2 linked regions of the Candidatus Ruthia magnifica str. Cm (Calyptogena magnifica) genome follow. The protein of the gene in region 1 interacts with the protein of each later gene in a pairwise test. Links are inferred from orthologs where the notes say so. Each region holds a gene or a part of one and is shown in the gene's direction. Other genes may lie near its edges.

Region 1 (4,738 bases):
AATCCAAAGATATTTTAAGAAAAGATGGTAGACTGTCTATTATTAGTTTTCACTCGATTGAAGATCGTATTGTTAAACATTTTATTCAAAAAAATTCACGACAAAAAAACTTGCCAAAAGGCTTGCCTATTATTGACTATAAAATTGAAAAAACTTGCCTGAAAAATTTAGGCAAGTACTTTGCTAGTAAGGCAGAAATTAGTAGAAATAAACGTGCTCGTAGTGCAATTTTACGAGTAGCGAGCAAAAATTAAAATGCGCTTAAATATCAATAAAACCAAGCTTAATATCGCGTTAATACTAGGTGTGGTTGCGTTGAGTATTTTAACCATTTATTGGCATCATCAAATGTATCTTTTATATACTCAGTCAAAACATATAGAAGCACGAAACCAGCAATTAGTTGCTCTACACAAACAATTGTTAATCAAACAATCACAAACAACCAGTGGCAGTGAAATCAAAGCTAAAGCTCTAAAAATATTAAAAATGCAAGCACCTAAAAGACAAATAGAATTGTTACTATGAGTGGAAAAATATCAACTATTTCAAAAGCATTGATACTAAGGCGGGTACAAAATTATTGGCACAGGCAAGGTGCAATTAAGTATTTTTTTATATTTCTTTTTAGTGTTTTTTCTTATCAAACCACTTCTATATCACAATCTAATATTATAGGTTTATCAATACAAAACAGAGCTTATCATCAAGCCACTAGTTTAGAGACAAAAATCGCACAACGAGGTGATATCCTAGATAGAAATGGACATATTCTTGCCAGTAATTTGCTATTAAAACGCCTTAATTTAGACCCAACACTAATTCAGGTTGAATTTATTCCAAAATTGGCGCGTATTCTAGATATAAAAGTTCAAACACTCAGTAAGTTGCTTGCATCAAAACGAAAAATTGGTTCAAAATATCTAATTATTAAAAAAAATATCACACTCACTGACCCTATTATTAACAAATTAAAACAATTAAATTTAATGAGAATTTTAGTCTGTGCAAACAAAAATATTACTAATAAATTAAGTTTCATTGAACGCACCTTAAACACCTTAAACCTACAAAAAACAAAAACAACCTACACCCTGGTTAAGCAATGTAAAAAAGCAAGGATTGCTGGTGTAGCATTACAACAAGATACAAAAAGATACTATCCAAAATCTGCCTCACTAGCACCACTACTAGGTCGAGTTAATGCCAATAAGAAAGGCGCCTCTGGTATTGAAGGAGAATTTGAAAATAGACTTGCTGGGCATAATGGACAAACACTAATTAATTTTAAAGCCAATACCAATGAGGCATATTTCAATTCTAAAACAATCATTCAGATACAACAAGGGCAAAACATAATGTTGACCATTGATACTGATATTCAGTACCATGCTTATGAAGCTATTAAAAAAGCAGTTCAAAAGCACGAGTCAGATTCAGGCTCAGCCATTATTCTTACACCAAATGGTGAAGTGCTGGCCATGGTGAACTACCCTGCTGACAATCCAAATGATAATAGTACTTACAATGCTGAGCATTATCGTAATAGAGTACTATCTGATAAAGTAGAACCTGGTTCAACCATGAAACCATTTACCATGCTTTTGGCATTGGATAAAAACCAAATAACAGCCACTGAAGATGAATTTATTGATGTTTCAAAACGCATTGGCCATATCAAACCAGATGGTAAATATAAGCAAATGACGATTAAAAAAATATTGCAAAGATCTCACAATCTTGGTACTGTTAATATCTCCGAAAGACTTGAACCAGAAGCTATGTACAACACTTGGAATAAGCTGGGATTTGGCCATCAACTAGACCTTATACCAAGCATTGAAAATTCTGGTTCATTAAGACACTTTAACTCATGGACATTAAGTGATAAACGCACCTTATCATTTGGTCATGGTCCAATGGAGACTAATCTGGCACAATTAGCCAGAGCTTATTTAGTATTTGCCAATAAAGGTGCGATACCGCAATTAAAACTGATTAAAAATACCAGTACTGAGAACATAACCCAAGTATTTAACAAGCAATCTATTGCAAAAATTGCTCAGTTATTAAGCACAGTTACCTCAAATCAAGGGTCGGGATATCGAGCGCAAATTAAAGGCTACAATGTAGCTGGCAAAACAGGAACGGCAGAGATGGTAGTTAATGGTTCATATAATAAAAAAGGCGCTAAGCGCACTTTCTTTACTGGCTTTGTACCTGTTAAAAAACCTAAATATATTATGGCAGTGAGGCTTGATTATCCTAAAAAATGCTATACCTCTTGGAACCCCAATCTTCGAAGCAAATGCGAAGGGTCAAACTCAGCGGCAATGGTATTTAAAGAAGCAATGGGACATATTTTAAACAATGATGTTTCAATTAAATTAAGCATGAAAAACTAACTTTTAAGTTTGCCTTTTCTTGCTTGTAAGCTCTTTGTATATTCTATTTCATTTGTGATTAATAAAGCATTTTCATTTTTTTGTTTTTTTTCAATTTTTAACAAGGCATCTAAAAATTCATCTTTATAGTCGTAATTTTTTAATACTTTTTTCTTATTGTACAAATCAAGCAATTGTTGTTTCTGAGGGAATGGTTTTATTATATCTTCTAAAGTAATATCCTCTTGCAACAAAGCTGAATTAGCCAAATTTTGCAACACATCTGCATCATTAATTTTTCTCACCCTAAGTTCTACCGTTTCATCAATCATAGAAGGATAATTTAGCAATAAGCCAATCATTTGATCAATTAATGAATTACTACTCTTAATGGGTGCTGATATTAGTGCTTTATAATTGTCATCACTATCATAGAAATCAGATATAGGTGGCTCTTCATAATTTTTCGGTATGTCAAATGTATTGATTTGAACGGGTGTATCTTGTCGTTCTAATATATATTTAATCTGTTCAATACTTTGATTAACTTCACCTGCTAACCCTTCTAGCAACTGTTGTTGGTAAATCTTATAATTTATTTTTCTTAGCAATGTTGATACTTTTTCTAAAAATAAGGTTTTACCTTCAATTGTGCTAAAATCTAACTCTGCCTTAATATGGCTAAATAAAAATTGACTCAAGGGTTGTGCATTTTCAATACGTGTTACAAATACTTTACTTGATTCTTTTTTAACCAAACTATCTGGGTCTTCGCCATCTGGCAAAAATAAAAATTTAACAGTTATACCGGTTTTAATCACTGGCAAAGTGACATTTAATGCTCGCCAAGCGGCTTTTTTCCCAGCATTATCACCATCAAAACAAAAAATAATGGTATTTGTTACACGCGATAAAATATTTAAATGCTCTATCGTAGTTGCTGTACCTAACGTAGCAACCACTTGTGATATACCTACTTGATGAAGAGCAATCACATCCATATACCCCTCTACAACTAATATATAGTCAATCGAACGTGAATATTTACGCGCATGATACAAGCCATAAAGCTCTTTTGATTTTGAAAAAATAGGCGTTTCAGGTGAATTTAAATATTTTACCTTGGTATTATTATCAAACGTCCGACCACCAAAAGCAATAATATTGCCTTTAGCATTATGAATGGGAAACATAAGACGATCTTTAAAAAAATCGTAATATTGTCCTGAACGGTATTGATCATCACATAGTAATCCCATCGTTTTTAAATCAGCAATATTTTGGTCATTTTGTTCAAATTCAGATAGCAAATTACTACTAGGTGGTGCAAAACCTAGCTCAAAATACTTGGCAATTTTGCCGCTAATACCTCTATTTTTAGCATAATTAACCGCTTTATCTTTCGCAGGAGATTGTTTTAATTGCTGAATATAGAACTGTCTAACTCGCTGCATTAAGTTTCGATAACGAGCTAATCTTGAATCTACAGATTTAACATTCTCATCATACACCACGCTAATGCCTAATTCACCAGAAATGGTCTCTATCGCCTCAACCAAGCCTAGATTATCAAACTTCATAACAAAATTAATCACACCACCACCTTCGTCACAACCAAAGCATTTATACATTTGCTTTTCAACTGAAACGCTAAACGACGGGGTTTTCTCATGATGAAATGGACAACATGCTTTGTAATCTTTGCCTACCTTTTTAAGTGGCACACGCCGATTAATTATGTCAACAATATCTACACAATTAGGTAAATCATCTTTAAAATCTGCATTAACAAACGGCATTTTCTGTATTAATATTTAAGACATTTAAAGTGATATTTTAATGACAAAAACAAAGTTTTATCATCCTAAATTTATACCCACTTGGGCTTTAATTGGCTTGATGAAACTAACCGCTAAATTACCGCTTAAAATCCAGTTAATGATGGGTAAAATAATAGGCAGGGGATTATATCCATTGTTAAGTAGACTTAGAAAAATTGCTTTTGTGAATATCTCTAAATGTTTTCCTAATAAAAATAAAGTTCAAGTAACACGTTTAGTTAAACAGCATTTTGAAGCATTAGGCATTGGACTGTTTGAAATATCAAATTGCTTTTATTTAAGCGACAAAAAACTCAAGCAACGTTATAACATTGAAGGCTCTGAGATTTTACAAAACGCCTTAGACAAACAACAAAATATCATTTTACTCGTTGGACATTTTACAACCATGATGCTTACTGGCAGGATGCTACTACAAAACTTTGATTTTGCTGATGTTTACCGCCCACAAAATAACGCCTTATTTGACAATAAAATGCAAAAAATATTCACCCAACATGGCAGTTTGATGAT
Region 2 (2,830 bases), 230 kb from region 1 along the record:
CTATCATGGGAGATGATAACCATTGTCGCCTTGCGTTCTTTTAATACGCCTTCTAGCCAACGAATTGAGTTAATATCTAAATTATTTGTTGGCTCATCAAGTAATAGAATTTCTGGATTTGAAAACAGTGCCTGAGCCAGCAAAATACGTAATTTCCAACCTGGTGCAATTTCACTCATCAACCCATAATGTTGCTCTTCTGGGATATCCAAGCCTAATAACAACTCACTGGCAGAAGACTCCGCCATATAGCCATCCATTTCTGCAAATTGCATTTCAAGTTCTGCAACCTTGATACCATCTTTCTCACTCATTTCAGGCAAAGCGTAAATTCTATCCCTTTCTTTTTTAATTTCCCATAATTCACTATGGCCCATAATCACCATATCAATCACACGAAAATTCTCAAAAGCAAACTGGTCTTGGCGAAGAACACCCAAACGCTCTCCATTACTAATATGAATGGTGCCATTACTAGGCGTAAGTTCACCCGTCAAAATTTTCATAAAAATTGACTTACCGCAACCATTCGCACCAATTAAACCATATCGGTTGCCACCTTGAAATTTAATAGAGATATTTTCAAATAAAAGTTTTTCACCAAACTGCATGGTGATATTGGCAGTAGAAATCATAAGTTTGTTGTTTTTACAAAACAAATATTATCCCATAATAGTAACACAGTTCTTAACTAATATGAATAAATCCACTCTTGAGCGTATAATTCGAATGGCTTAGAAAATAATAAAATTATTAATCTCTCATGTTTGAAAAAACTGGACAACTACCTGATAAAAATCTACTTTTTGCAATTTTTGCACTACTAACCTTTGGCTGGATATTGTCTTTTTCTGCCTCGCTTGGACATTTTAATAGTTATGCTTACTTTATAAAACAAACTGTTTTTATTATCTTAGGTTTAAGCCTTGGTTACACTGTGCTTAAAATTCCCTTATATTTTTATAAAAATCACTCTAAATTATTTTTTATAATTACGCTGATATGCCTAGCGTTGGTGTTTTTACCAGAACCTATCGGTAAAACTGTCAAGGGTTCAACACGCTGGATTAATTTTGTTCTGTTTAAGTTTCAACCTTCTGAGATGATGAAATTGGTGATGATTTTATTCATGGCAGGCTTTTTGGTTAGACAAGAAAAGGATTTAAGAAAACCTTATATGGGCTTTATTAAAACACTTATTATCATTGGTTCATCAAGTTTTTTGTCATTACTAGAGCCAGATTTAGGTGCAACTTTTATTATTTCTGCAACTGCTTTTGCTATGCTACTAACTGCTGGTGTTTACTTAAAACAATTATTCATAGTCGGTGCAAGCGTTATTACTATTTTTATTACTATTCTTTTTCAAATTCCCAATCGAGTTGAAAGACTAATTTCTTTTTGGCGAGAAGATTTATGGCTTAACGAATCTGAAAAAGTATGGCAAACTAAACAAGCATTAATCGGTATCGCTAGAGGTGATTGGACTGGTGTTGGACTAGGCAATGGCATTCAAAAATACACCAAACTACCCGAGCCACATACCGATATGATTTTTGCTATTATTGGTGAAGAAATAGGCATTATTGGTATGTGGTTTGTGTTGTTTGCCTTTGCTTACATTGTTCTTAAAGGGTTTAAAATTGCCAAAAATGCGCTTAAAAATAATCGCAAATATAGCTCTTATGTTGGCTTTGGTATTTGTACTTGGCTAAGTATGCAATTTAGCGTTAATATCGCCATGAATCTTGGCTTAATTCCACCAAAAGGGTTTACTTTGCCATTGATCAGTTATGGTGGGTCAAGTATGATATTTACACTGATATCACTGGCTATATTGCTCAGAATTGATATGGAAAATCGCTGTGAATACTCTAAACAAAAACACTATGTCTAAAAAAATTCTCATTATGGCTGGCGGCACTGGAGGACATATATTTCCTGCACTTGCCATTGCCAATGAGCTTAAAAATCACTCAACTCATATTCAATGGTTGGGCTCAAATGTTGGTATAGAAAACGAAATCGTACCTAAACACAACATTAAGCTACACACAGTGAATAGTGTTGGCTTGCGTGGTAAAAGCGTTGTTAGCCTAATAAAAGCACTTTTTTTACTTAGTTACGCTACGTTGCAAATAATGGGCATTTTTCTAAAATTTAAACCTAATATTGTGCTTGGCATGGGTGGTTTTACCTCTGGTATTGGTGGCTTAGTGGCTTGTATTTTTAGAATACCACTGGTGATTCATGAACAGAACTCTATATCAGGAACAACCAACAAAATACTCAACAAAATAGCTAAAAAAACTTTTCAAGCATTTGATGATACTTTTATTAAAAGCGCCACCACTTCTGGTAATCCTATCGCGTTCAGTTCTGTTGACAAACAAACTAATAACAAAAAATTAAACTTATTAATCATCGGTGGCTCTTTAGGCTCAAAGCCTATTAATGATATCTCCACACAGCTTAATATTAATATTAATATTTGGCATCAAACTGGAAGGCTGCATTTTGATGCAGTTAAAGCTCAGTATAAAAACAACGTTGTGAAAGTAACCGAATTTATTAAAGATATGGCAAACGCTTATGCTTGGGCAGACGTTGTACTTTGTAGAGCAGGTGCAATGACAGTATCAGAATTGATGCTGTCAGCCACGCCTAGTATTTTAATCCCACTGCCTCATGCCATTGATAATCATCAATTTTACAATGCCAAGATTTTAGCAGATAGCAACGCTGGCATACTGATTGAACAAAAAGATTTAACGATTGAATTGTTAGAAAAAACTTTGCTCAATATTAACAAAAATCAAATTAAACAAAT

What was found. The genes of interacting proteins can lie anywhere in the genome.
Region 2: the proteins of RMAG_RS01520 (region 1) and RMAG_RS02510 interact in binary tests that used the Escherichia coli proteins (3 or more experiments, as listed by UniProt). The link is inferred for Candidatus Ruthia magnifica str. Cm (Calyptogena magnifica) from one-to-one orthologs.

What each region holds. Positions count from the first base shown.
Region 1 is NC_008610.1:317,232-321,969, reverse strand. The notes cover bases 1-2,964. They hold RMAG_RS01520 (peptidoglycan D,D-transpeptidase FtsI family protein), read left to right. Parts: upstream 1-524; coding sequence 525-2,405; downstream 2,406-2,964. Other genes in these bases: dnaG (DNA primase), read right to left, coding at 2,402-2,964; RMAG_RS01525 (cell division protein FtsL), read left to right, coding at 256-528; rsmH (16S rRNA (cytosine(1402)-N(4))-methyltransferase RsmH), read left to right, coding at 1-254. In the rest of the region: more of dnaG, read right to left, coding at 2,965-4,183; RMAG_RS01510 (LpxL/LpxP family acyltransferase), read left to right, coding at 4,224-4,738. UniProt on the Escherichia coli protein: Essential cell division protein that catalyzes cross-linking of the peptidoglycan cell wall at the division septum. Required for localization of FtsN.
Region 2 is NC_008610.1:546,269-549,098, reverse strand. It holds RMAG_RS02510 (FtsW/RodA/SpoVE family cell cycle protein), read left to right. Parts: upstream 1-763; coding sequence 764-1,897; downstream 1,898-2,830. Other genes in the region: murG (undecaprenyldiphospho-muramoylpentapeptide beta-N-acetylglucosaminyltransferase), read left to right, coding at 1,890-2,830; RMAG_RS02515 (ABC-F family ATPase), read right to left, coding at 1-635.